2 regions of the Ancylobacter pratisalsi genome follow, and region 1 is predicted to be linked to the other one. Evidence: riboswitches for the same ligand, from Rfam matches in the RefSeq annotation. Region 1 holds a riboswitch; the other holds the start of a gene.
The links. A riboswitch is a leader RNA that binds a small molecule or an ion and turns the genes downstream of it on or off. The one in region 1 is predicted to bind cobalamin.

Region 1 (5,859 bases):
CGGCCCGCCGCGACACTGCATCGCCCGAACTGAACCGAGTCCCCCATGCCGCAGTCCACGACCTCCTTCGACCACCCTCCGGCCGATCCTTATGGCGCCTTCTGCCGGGACAATCATGTCGGCCACCCGGCCACCGGCGCGGGCCCGCTCGACGGCCTGACTTTCGCGATCAAGGACGTCTTCGACGTCGAGGGAAGCCGCACCGGTTTCGGCCATCCGACCTGGCTTGCGACGCACGCCCCCGCACGAGCGACGGCCGATGTTGTGACGCGGCTTCTGGCCGCCGGCGCGGACCTCGCTGGGCGTACGCTGAGCGACGAGCTGTGCTACTCGATCTCGGGCGAGAACGTGCATTTCGGCATGCCGATCAATCCCGCCGCGCGGGACCGGCTGCCGGGTGGTTCGTCCAGCGGCTCGGCGGTGGCGGTGGCGGGCGGGCTGGTCGATTTCGCCATTGGCACCGATTGCGGCGGTTCGGTGCGGGTGCCGGCGGCCTATTGCGGGCTGTTCGGCATTCGCCCCACGCATGGACGCCTGCCGCTCGCCGGCGTGTCCCGTTTTGCCCCACGCTTCGACACGGTAGGCTGGTTCGCGCGCGACGCCGCGCGGCTGAAGAACGTGGGCGAGGTGCTGCTGGGGGCGGCCTCTCCTGCCCGTTTCTCACGGCTTCGGGTTGCCTCGGACGCGTTCACACGCTGCGACGCGGAAACCCGCCCCATTCTTGAGGCCGGCATCGAACGGCTGGGGTCCCTGCTCGCGCGGCACGACAGCCTGGTGCTGAGCCCCGACGGCCTCGACACATGGCTCGATGCCTTCCGCACGGTTCAGGCGAGCGAGATCTGGACCTCTCTGGGCACATGGATCGAGGAGGTTCGCCCTGCCTTCGGCGAGGGTGTGGGCCAGCGCCTCGCCGCCGCCGCACAGGTGACGCTCGGGCAGGCCGACGCCGCGCGCGGGCGCACGGATGCCATCGCGGCTGAGCTTGCGATGATGATCGGCGAGGACGACCTGATCTGCCTGCCGACCACGCCGGGCGTTCCGCCGCTGCGCACTCTGGCATCGGCCGAGGTGGAGAATGACTACCGGCGGCGTGCGATGGAGCTGCTCTGCCCGGCCGGGCTCGGCGGCCTGCCGCAACTCACCATTCCGGTTGGAACGGTGAATGGCGCGCCGGTGGGATTGTCGATCCTGGCCAGACGCGGCAAGGATATGGAATTGTTGGATTTTGCAGCGAGGGCCTTCTCCGACCTGCCGACCGTTTCGGAGAACCGATGAACGCCAAAAGATCTGGCGCCCTGCCCGACGAGGACATTGGCCTGCCGGACGGCTCCGCTTCCACGCCGGCCAAGGCGAAGGCGCCGCGACGCTCGCCCGGCAAGCGCAATGCGGTCGCTACCCGCCAGCGGATACTCGAAGTCGCGATGGGCGAATTCGCCGAGCATGGCTATAGCGGCAGCCGGATCGAACGCATTTCCGCCTCCGCCGACGTCAATGTCGGCATGATCTATCATTACTTCGGCAATAAGGATGACCTGTACCTGGCGGCGCTGGAATCGTCCTACAAGATCATCCGTGATCGGGAGCAGACCCTCGACGTCAACGAGGCCGACCCGATGCTGGCGCTGAAGGCGCTGATCGAGCTGACTTTCGACTTCCTCAGCACCGACCCGCATTTCGTCCGGCTGATCATGAACGAGAACCTGATGATGGGCCGCACGGCCCAGCGGTCCTCAACCATTCCGTACATGACGCGCCCCCTGCTGGAATCGCTGCGGACCATTCTCAAGCGCGGGCAAAGAGAGAAGGTGTTCCACAGGAACATCGACGCCGAGAATTTCTACGTCTCGATTCTCGGCCTGTGCTTCATCCACGTCTCCAACCGTTACACGCTGAGCAGCATGTTTCAGCACGACTTCGCCGCGCCGGACTGGCTGGAAAGGCGCAAGGCGGTCGTGGTGGATGTGCTCACCAGCTACATCGCCACCGGCAAGTGAGGCGAACTGATTGTCGCCGCCTGCCCGACAGGAAAAATCCGGGAAGCGGTCAGCTTCCCGGACCTCGTTCAACGCAGATGAGCGATCAGCCCTGCCCGCTCACGCCGGGTCGTAGAGCCGGCTCTCGAACAGCGGGCTGCCCTTCAGTCCGTTGAACGCCTTGGCGGCGGCCAGCACGGCGAGGTCGATCAGCGGCTCGATCAAAATCACCAGCATGTAGGCCGCGCCGAACGAGCCGATGGAAGCCGCGTTCTCCACGGTGAAGCCATGCCCATAGAAGGCCCAGAACGCCACCCAGACCACGATCCCGGCCTGATAGGTGGTGGAGAGCGCCAGCGCCTGGCGGTACTTCAGCTCGACATAGGGCGTGCCCGGCGTAATGACGTGGCGCGCCAGCGAGGTCAATGCGAACAGCGGCACCAGCAGCGTGGTGACGTTCATGCCGTATTGCGGCAGATCGAACGGCGCGAAGAAGAGCCCCTGGATCAGCAGGCCGGCGGCGAGGCCGATGGCGGCGGGAGCGACGCCGAAGATCAGGAACAGCGTCGAGCCGAGGATGAGGTGCACCTCGGACACGCCGACGGGATGATGCGGCAGCAGCTCGAAGAAGGCGAAGACCAGTGCGGTCGTCACCACGCTGCGCGCAACCAGCGAGACAACGCCGCGCTCGCGCACCGCCTCGCCCGCGAGCTTCAGCGTATAGGCGCCGGCGCCAGCCGCCGTGACAGCGCTCAGCCAGATCTTTCCTTCGGCCACGAGGCCGGGCTCGATATGCATGTGGTTCTCCATTGCCGTCTCTCCCGACGGCGTAAGGGTGGACGCTCATGCATGGCCGGTCTCCTGACTCGCGGGTCACAGCGCGCCTTCCGCCTTCCCGGACCCATCCTTGCGGATGAGGTCCAGTGGCAATGTGGAAGGCCGCTCGCCGCTCACAGTCGCGGGGGCGGTCAGGGCTTCGGGCCGCTCCATCCTTGATCGGATGGCGGTCCTTCCCCGTTCCCGTTTCATCCGGACGAGTCACCCCGCCCGGACACCATGCATCGGGCTAGAACGCGTCGACGCCGGGCCGGCTGTCAAGCCGAACGGAGGGGAACCGCCCACATCCGGGACGCTCACGATCCCGGACGTGGATCTTGAAGACGGGAGCGCGGCGGCTCCGCGCCCGTGCTCAGTGCCGGTCGCGGATCGGCACGGGCCGGGGCTGCGCCTTGGCCCGGAGGGTGTCGTCCGTCAGCTCGTACCACATGGCGTTCAGCACCGCGAAAGCGGCAGCCAGCGGAAAGCCGAGAAGCCAGGAGAAGTACCACATTGTCGGTTTCCTTCCTCAGTACGCGTGGCTGTTGTCGCGCTGGATCTCAGCCGTATCGACCTTGCCCCACAGCACCCGATAGACCCAGGTGGTGTAGGCGACGATGATCGGAATGAAGATCACCACGCAGACCAGCATGATGAACAAGGTGAGGTGGCTCGACGACGCGTCCCACACCGTCAGGCTTGAGCGCGGGTCGATGGTCGAGGGCAGGATGAAGGGGAACATCGACAGCCCCACCGTCGAGATGATGCCGAAGATCGACACCGTGCTCGCCAGCAAGGCGGTGAACTCCGCCCGCGTGCGCAGCAGCAGAAGGCAGGCGAGAGCGCCGATGATACCCAGCGCCGGGCCCGCCATCATCCAGGGATGGGCGCCATAATTGGCGAACCATGCGCCGGGCGCGATCGCCACCGTCTTGGCCAGCGGATTGGACGGGCCTTCCGCGACGAAGGTGCTGGTGATGCGGTAGCCATCAATGCCCAGCCAGAGCCAGACACCGCCGAGCGCGAACAGCAGAACCGTCACCAGAGCGGCGACGCTGCCGACGGCACGGGCGCGTGTGGCGACGTTGCCCTCGGTCTTCACCGTCAGCCAGCCCGCACCATGCATCACCACCATCGCGACCGACAGCAATCCGCACAGCAGCCCGAAGGGGTTGAGCAGCTCGAACAGCGTGGTGCCCTCATAGAAGATCCGAAGTTCGTTGTTGAGGTGGAACGGCACGCCCTGCAGCACATTACCGACCGCCACGCCCATGACCAGCGCCGGCACCAGTCCGCCGATGAACAGCGCCCAGTCCCAGGCCGCGCGCCAGACCCGGCCCTCGCGCTTCGAGCGATACTTGAATCCCACCGGGCGCAGGATGAGCGCGAACAGGATCGCGAACATCGCCAGGTAGAAGCCCGAGAAGGACACCGCGTAGAGCGGCGGCCAGGCGGCGAAGATCGCGCCGCCGCCCAGGATGAGCCACACCTGATTTCCTTCCCAGGTCGGCCCGATGGAGTTGATGACCACGCGACGTTCCAGATCGGTCCGTGCCACGAAAGGCAGAAGGATATCGGCGCCGAGATCGAAACCGTCCATCACGGCGAAACCGATGAGCAGGACGCCCAGCAGCAACCACCAGATGACACGCAGCGTGTCGTAATCGATGAGCGTATGGAGGATCATGGGTCCTACTCCGCGGCAACGAGGTGGGCGGGAATGAGTTCGGCGTCGGGATCTTCGTCCGGCTCCGGCCCCTTGCGGATGGCGCGGATCATCAGCATCATCTCGATGAGGATCAGCACCGTGTAGAGCAGCGCGAAGCCGACGATGGTCGTCAGCACCGTCGCCGCGCCAAGGCTCGAGACGCCGGCCGCGGTTGGCAGCACGCCCTCGATGATCCAGGGCTGGCGGCCGAATTCCGCCACCACCCAGCCCAGTTCCGCCGCGACCCAGGGCAGCGGAATGGCAAGCACCGCGATCCACAGCAGCGGGCGATAGCGGTCCAGCATGCGGCGCGCCGACAGGAAGAAGAACACCGACATCAAGGCGATGAAGGCGAAGCCGAGGCCCACCATCAAGCGGAACGCCCAGAACAGCGTCGGCACGTTCGGAACGGTGTCCCACGCCGCCTTTTCGATCTGCTCCGGCGTGGCGGTACGTGGATCATCGACATAGCGCTTGAGCAGCAACGCGTAGCCCAGATCCGTTCCGTGCTCCTCGAAGGCCTGGCGGACATCCGGCGCGATCGCGGCATCACTGCCGGCCGCGCGGATCTTCTGCAGGGCGTCGAACGCGATAATGCCGCTCTCGATGCGTGTCTTGGCGTGGCCGACAAGTTCCGTGATGCCGGGCACCACGGTGTCGAGCGAGCGGGTGGCGATCAGGCCCAACACCCACGGGATACGCACGGCGAAATGGGTTTCGCGCTCGGCCTGGTTGGGAAACCCGATGACCGTGAAGGCGGCCGGCGCCGGCTCCGTCTCCCACATCGATTCCATGGCCGCGAGCTTCATCTTCTGATGCTCGGTGGTGAGGTAGCCGCTCTCGTCGCCCAGCACGACCACCGACAGGGACGCGGCGAGCCCGAACGAGGCGGCGACCGTCATGGAGCGCTTGGCGATCTCGATGTGCCGGCCCTTGAGCACGTACCAGGCGGACACGCCGAGCACGAAGACCGAGGCCGTGACATAGCCGGCGGAGACGGTGTGCACGAACTTGGCCTGCGCCACCGGATTGGTGATGACGGCGAAGAAATCGGTGACTTCCATGCGCATGGTCTGCGCGTTGAAGGCCGAGCCCACCGGGTTCTGCATCCAGCCATTGGCGACAAGGATCCACAACGCGGAGAAGTTCGAGCCCAGCGCGACCGCCCAGGTGGCGACCAGATGCCCGACCCTGGAAAGCTTGTCCCAGCCGAAGAAGAACAGCCCGACGAAGGTTGCTTCCAGGAAGAAGGCCATCAGCCCTTCAATCGCCAGCGGCGCGCCGAAGATGTCACCGACATAGTGGCTGTAATAGCTCCAGTTCATGCCGAACTGGAACTCCATGACGAGGCCGGTGGCGACG
Region 2 (5,859 bases), 1.9 Mb from region 1:
CCACCCGCCGCCCGTCCAGCGCCGCCATAAGCCCGTCGCGCTCGGCCTCCCCGCAGGCGCCACGCCCATAGACATGGAAACCGTCCTTGAGCCGCATCTCCTTGATATCGCACAGGAACGCGTCGATCCGCCGGAGCGCCTCATCGGGGTCGGCATCGCCACCGAGCCCGGCATCGCGGGCTATCCCGGTGCGGGTTGCCTCCTCGACGATCAGCCGCGCCAGCCGGTCGCGCCGGCGCCGGTCGAGCCCGTCGGCCTGCGCGTATTCGTCCACCAGCCGTTCCAGCTCGCGCGCTTCGCCGGCAAGGCCGGTCTCGATGGTGGGCGGGGGCAGATGGCCGAGCGTCACCGCCGCGATCCGGCGCTTGGCCTGCGCCGCCTCGCCGGGATTGGACACGATGAAGGGGTAGGCCACCGGCAGGCTGCCGAGCACCAGCTCGGGGAAACACCCGGCGGTCAGCGCCACATGCTTGCCCGGCAGCCATTCCAGCGTGCCATGCGCGCCCATGTGCACGACCATGTCGGCCTCGCGCTGAAGCCACAGCCCGAACGCCAGCAGCGCGTGGCGCGGCGCCAGCACCGGGTCGTGATACTGCGCCCGCCGCTCGGCCAGGCTGCCTCGGTCCGGCGCCAACGCGAGCGTCACATTGCCGAACGTGCGGGCGCGAAACCGGAACGCGCCCTCCGCGACATCCGGGTCGTCCTCCGGCGCGCCCCAGGCCGCGTCGATCTGCGCCATGGCCTCGGCCGGCACAGCCGCGGTAAGGCGCCGATAGGCTTCGAGCGAAAGCGAGGCGCCCGGCGAGGCGGCAAGGTCCCGCAGCAGGGCCTGCTCGTCACCGGGAATGTCGCTCACCTGGTAGCCGCCCGCGTGCAGATCCTGCAGCAGCGCCCGCACGCTCGCGGGTACGTCGAGCCCCACCGCCCAGCCGGTACGGCCCGGCACGCCGGCATAGTCGGGCATCAGCACGCTCACCCGGCGCTGGTTCCGCGCCAGCGCCTGCAGCCGCGCCAGCGCCGCCACCCGATCAGCCACCTGCGCGACACGGTCCGGCTCCGGCCGGTTCACCAGCGCGGAGAAACCGGGCACCGAAGGGGCGGGGTCCGGCGCCTTGAAGGACAGCGCGCCCGCCAGCACGCGGCCATCGAGCTCGGGCAGCACCACATGCATGGCGAGGTCCGACGCCGTTAGCCCGCGCGCGCCGTCGAGCCACGCCTCACGCCGCGTGGTCGCGACCACGCCCTGAAGCACCGGCACGCCCGCGCGGTCCAGCACGGTCTGCGTGCCCGGATCAGCGGCGGCGAAGGCGGTGAGCGTCACGATCACGGCGGGGCTCACCTGCGCCAGCATCCCCTCCAGAAAGGCGATGGAGGTCGGCTCCTTCAGGCTGGCGACAAAGACGGGGCGTGGATCGAGCCCGCGCTCGGCCAGCGCGGCGCAGAGCGCGTCCACCGGGGCGGCATCGGCCGCCAGCCACATCGAGCGGTAGAAAATGACCGGCACCACCGGCCCCTCGCCGGCCGGCACACCGCAGGGATAGTGCCCGGCGAGCGGCACCGGCACCGGAGCCGCGAAGGGCAGAGCCCGGCCGGCATGGCCGGCCAGGCGATGCAGCAGCTGGCGCATATTGTCCGGCCCGCCGGCACGGAAATAGCCCAGCAGCGCCTCGAGTTCATCGGCGGCAAGGGTGGAAGCCTCGGCAAGCCTCGGGTCGTCGCGGTCCTCGCCCGGCAGGATGGCCAGCGCGATGCCCCGCGCCCGCGCTTCCGCCCCCAGCCGCTCGGCCCCGTAGCGCCACCAGTCCAACCCACCGAGCAGGCGCACCACGATCACCCGCGCGTGCACCGCGACCTTGTCGATCCACAGATCGACCGACATCGGATGGCGCAGGTCGCGCAGGCTGGCGAGCCTGAGGCTGGGCAGCGCCGCGCCGCCGGGCCCGCCCTGCGCCCGCGCCAGCGCGCCGAGGTCGCTGTCGGTAAAGGACAGCACCACCACATCGCCCGGCGTCTGGCCAAGGTCGACCGGCTCGACGAGATCGTCGAGGCTGGTCGATGTGGTGGTGAGGATGTGCATGGCGCCGGCGCTTCCCGGTCAGGCCGGTACGGGTGCGTCGTGGCCGGCAAGCAGGGCCTCGACCTTCGCCCGGTCGAGCCCGTTCAGCCCGATGGCGACGAGGCGCCCGACACGCGGGCCAGCGCCCCACGGCCGGTCGAACTGGTGGCTCACGCGCGGGCCGACCGCCTGCACCAGCAGCCGCATCGGCTTGCCCGAAACCGGCAGGAACCCCTTCACGCGCAGCACATCCGCCTCTTCCGCCGCCCGCGTCACCCGCGCCGCGAATTCGGCCGGATCGGCGATCTCGGGCACCTCGACGACGAAGCTGTCGAAGTCGTCATGGTCGTGTTCCAGCTCGTCGTCATGATGGGTGCGGCGATTCTCGATGTCGTCCTCGGTCCCGACGCCCAGCCCCATGAGAATGGCCGGATCGATCCGCCCACCGGAGACGCTGACCACGCGCACGCCCTTGGGCAGCTCGGCGTCGAGCGCGGCGCGGGCGCGCGCCATGCCGGCGGCGTCGATCAGGTCGGCCTTGGTCAGGATCACGAGATCGGCGCAGGCGATCTGGTCGTCGAACACTTCCTCGATCGGGTCGTCATGGTCGAGCGAGACGTCGCCGGCGCGCTGTTCGGCCAGTGCGTCATGGTCATGGGCGACGCGGCCGGCGGCCAGCGCATCGCCATCGACCACGGCCACCACGCCATCCACGGTCACCCGGCTGCGGATGGCGGGCCAGTGGAAGGCCTGCACCAGCGGCTTGGGCAGCGCGAGGCCCGAGGTCTCGATCAGAATGTGGTCGACCTTGGGCTCGCGGGCGAGAATGGCGTCGAGCGCGGGCACGAAGTCATCCGCCACCGTGCAGCAGATGCAGCCATTGGCGAGTTCGACGATGTTCTCCTCCGGGCAGGTCTCGATGCCGCAGCCCTTCAGGATCTCGCCGTCGATACCGACATCACCGAACTCGTTGACGATCACCGCGAGCCGCTTGTCGCGCGCCTTCTCAAGGATATGCCGGATCAGCGTGGTCTTCCCCGAGCCGAGGAAGCCGGTGACGATGGTGCACGGCACCCGCGAAAGAGTGGACGTCTGGGCAGTGTTCATGCGGGCTCTCCAGAAACCGGTCGGCACGAAACCAGTCGGGTCACGGGATGCACCGGCCGCGGAGAACTCCGCGCGAAGCCGCCGGACGCAAGGGCCCGGCATGCTCTGCCTGACCACCGGGCACCCCGCCGGGAATCACGACCGAACCTACGGCAGGTCTCCTGGCTCGCGGGTCGCCGCCTCGTAGCCGCCTTCCCGGGTGTCATCCCAGTGGCTTCCGGCACGGGCTCGCCGCTTACAGTTGCGGGGGCAGCCGCGGAATTGGAGCGCGCCCGAGAAGGCCCTGCCCCGCACCGCATTCCCTCTTAGTCCCTCCCGCGAGGCGGGAGAAAACCGTCGGTCGCCGCCACTTAAGGAGCGCGGGCGGGGAATGTCAAACCGTGTCAAACCCCACCGCGCCCGTTGCGGGCTGGCGCGCACGCGCTATAGTCGGCGCGTCGTCGGTTCCCGTGAGTTCCACGGGACGCAAGACGGGAACGCGGTGGGGCGGAGCGCGAAAGCCTTCCGCCGATTCCGCGGCTGCCCCCGCAACTGTAAGCGGCGAGCCCCCTCCACTGGCCACTGGCTTTCGAGCCGGGAAGGCGGAGGAAAGGGCCGAGACCCGCGAGCCAGGAGACCGGCCGTCGACACAACCCGCAAAGGCCCTCGGGTGGAGGGCCAAAGGAGACTGTCATGAACGCTTCCCACAGCCCGCTCGCGTCTGCCTCGCGCGAATCGGCCGCCTCGCGCGCCCTCCAGATCACCTTCGCCGCCCTCATCGGCGTGTTCGTGATCGGCGGCGTGGGCTTTTCCCATATCAGCGCCGTGCACAACGCCACGCACGACGTCCGCCACGCGACCGCCTTCCCCTGCCACTGAGTCCGGGGAGCGCGCACCATGTCACTTTTCAGGACGATTCTGTTTGTCGCCGCCCTCGCGGGCATCGGCACTGGCCTTGTCGGCTCCGCCATCCAGATCTTCGGCACGGTGCCGCTGATCCTCAAGGCAGAGACCTTCGAGAACGGCGCCCCCGAGGAGGCCGCATCCGCGGCGCATGAACACGCGCCCGGCACCGCGGCCCACGAGCACGACGCCGATGAATGGGGCCCCTCGGACGGGTTCGAACGCAACGCGTTCACCGTGCTGGCCATGGTCCTCACCGGCTTCGGCTTTGCGCTGCTGCTGGTGGCCGCCAGCGAGCTTGCCGGCGGGCTTTCGAGCTGGCGTCAGGGCCTTCTCTGGGGCCTTGCCGGCTTTGCCGTCTTCACCGTGGCGCCGGGGCTCGGCCTACCGCCGGAGCTTCCCGCCATGCCGGCGGCGGACCTTCTGGCCCGGCAGATGTGGTGGATCGGCACGGCGGCAGCCACGGCCGGCGGCCTTGCGTTCATCGCCTTTGGCCGCACTCCGCTCCTCGCCGCGCTGGGCGTCGCGCTGATCCTCGCGCCCCATCTCATCGGCGCCCCGCAACCCGACAGCCATGAGAGCCCGATCCCGGAATCGCTGCATCACAGTTTCATCGTGGCGACGGTGGCGGCGAGCTTCGTGTTCTGGGTGCTGCTGGGCGGCCTTGCCGGCTGGCTGCGTCCGCGCCTCGCGGCCGGAACTGCCTGAACGGCATGAGCCTCACCTTCATCCTCGGCGGCGCCCGCTCAGGCAAGAGCCGGCACGCCGAGGAACTGATCGAGCGGCTTTCCCCGCCCTGGACCTACATCGCCACGGCGCAGGCTTATGATGACGAGATGGTGGAGCGCATCGCGCTCCACCGTTCGCGCCGGCCCGCGCCGTGGCAGACCCTCGAAGCGCCGCACGATCTCGCCGCGGCGATCGCGAACCTGCCCTCGAGACAGCCGGTGCTGGTGGATTGCCTTACCCTGTGGCTCACCAACCGCATGCTGGCGGATGCCGACCTCGCAAAGGAAGGGGACGCGCTGCTCGCGGCGCTCAGCGCCCATGACGGCGAGGTCTTCGTTGTCTCCAACGAGGTCGGGCTCGGCATCGTGCCCGACAACGCGCTGGCCCGGCGCTTCCGCGACGCGCAGGGCCGGCTCAACCAGAAGGTCGCCGCCGAGGCGCAGCGGGTGGTCTTCATGGTCGCCGGGCTTACCATGCCGGTGAAGGGATAAGGCTCAGTTCATGAACGACGTCACCTCGACCGAGGCCGAGCGCCACCGCGCCAAGATGGAAAAGCGCAAGACGGTGCAGGACGCCGAGGTCGCTTCCAAGACCGTCGAGAAGGGCCTGCTGATCGTCCACACCGGCGCGGGCAAGGGCAAGTCCACCGCCGCCTTCGGCCTCGCCTTGCGCACGCTCGGCCATGGCGCGCGCGTGGGCGTGGTGCAGTTCATCAAGGGTGCCTGGCATTCGGCCGAGCGCGATGCGCTGGAGACCTTCGGCGACCGGGTGGCGTGGTACACCATGGGCGAGGGTTTCACCTGGGAGACGCAGGACCTCGCGCGCGACATCGCCAGCGCCCGCCGCGCCTGGGAGCAGGCCTGCGCATTGATGGCGGACCCGTCCATCGGCCTCGTCATCCTCGACGAGCTCAACATCGCGCTGCGCTACGACTATCTGCCGCTCGACGAGGTGATCGCGACACTTCAGGCCCGCCGCAAAGGGCTGCACGTCGCCATCACCGGCCGCAACGCCAAGCCGGCGCTGGTCGAGGCCGCCGACCTCGTGACCGAAATGACGCTGGTCAAGCACCACTTCAAGGCCGG

Region 2: another riboswitch for cobalamin. It lies ahead of cobW (cobalamin biosynthesis protein CobW); the one in region 1 lies ahead of G3A50_RS16995 (energy-coupling factor ABC transporter permease).

What each region holds. Positions count from the first base shown of each region.
Region 1 covers NZ_CP048630.1:3,624,777-3,630,635, reverse strand. Annotated here, with positions in the region: gene G3A50_RS17010 (amidohydrolase family protein) at 1-33, shown strand, start outside; gene G3A50_RS17005 (amidase) at 46-1,275, shown strand; gene G3A50_RS17000 (TetR family transcriptional regulator) at 1,272-1,994, shown strand; gene G3A50_RS16995 (energy-coupling factor ABC transporter permease) at 2,094-2,771, opposite strand; cobalamin riboswitch at 2,808-3,047, opposite strand; gene cydX (cytochrome bd-I oxidase subunit CydX) at 3,163-3,303, opposite strand; gene cydB (cytochrome d ubiquinol oxidase subunit II) at 3,319-4,476, opposite strand; gene G3A50_RS16980 (cytochrome ubiquinol oxidase subunit I) at 4,482-5,859, opposite strand, start outside.
Region 2 covers NZ_CP048630.1:877,620-883,478, forward strand. Annotated here, with positions in the region: gene cobN (cobaltochelatase subunit CobN) at 1-2,077, opposite strand, end outside; gene cobW (cobalamin biosynthesis protein CobW) at 2,096-3,163, opposite strand; cobalamin riboswitch at 3,298-3,516, opposite strand; cobalamin riboswitch at 3,588-3,802, shown strand; gene G3A50_RS04355 (CbtB domain-containing protein) at 3,836-4,021, shown strand; gene G3A50_RS04360 (CbtA family protein) at 4,040-4,753, shown strand; gene cobU (bifunctional adenosylcobinamide kinase/adenosylcobinamide-phosphate guanylyltransferase) at 4,759-5,265, shown strand; gene cobO (cob(I)yrinic acid a,c-diamide adenosyltransferase) at 5,276-5,859, shown strand, end outside.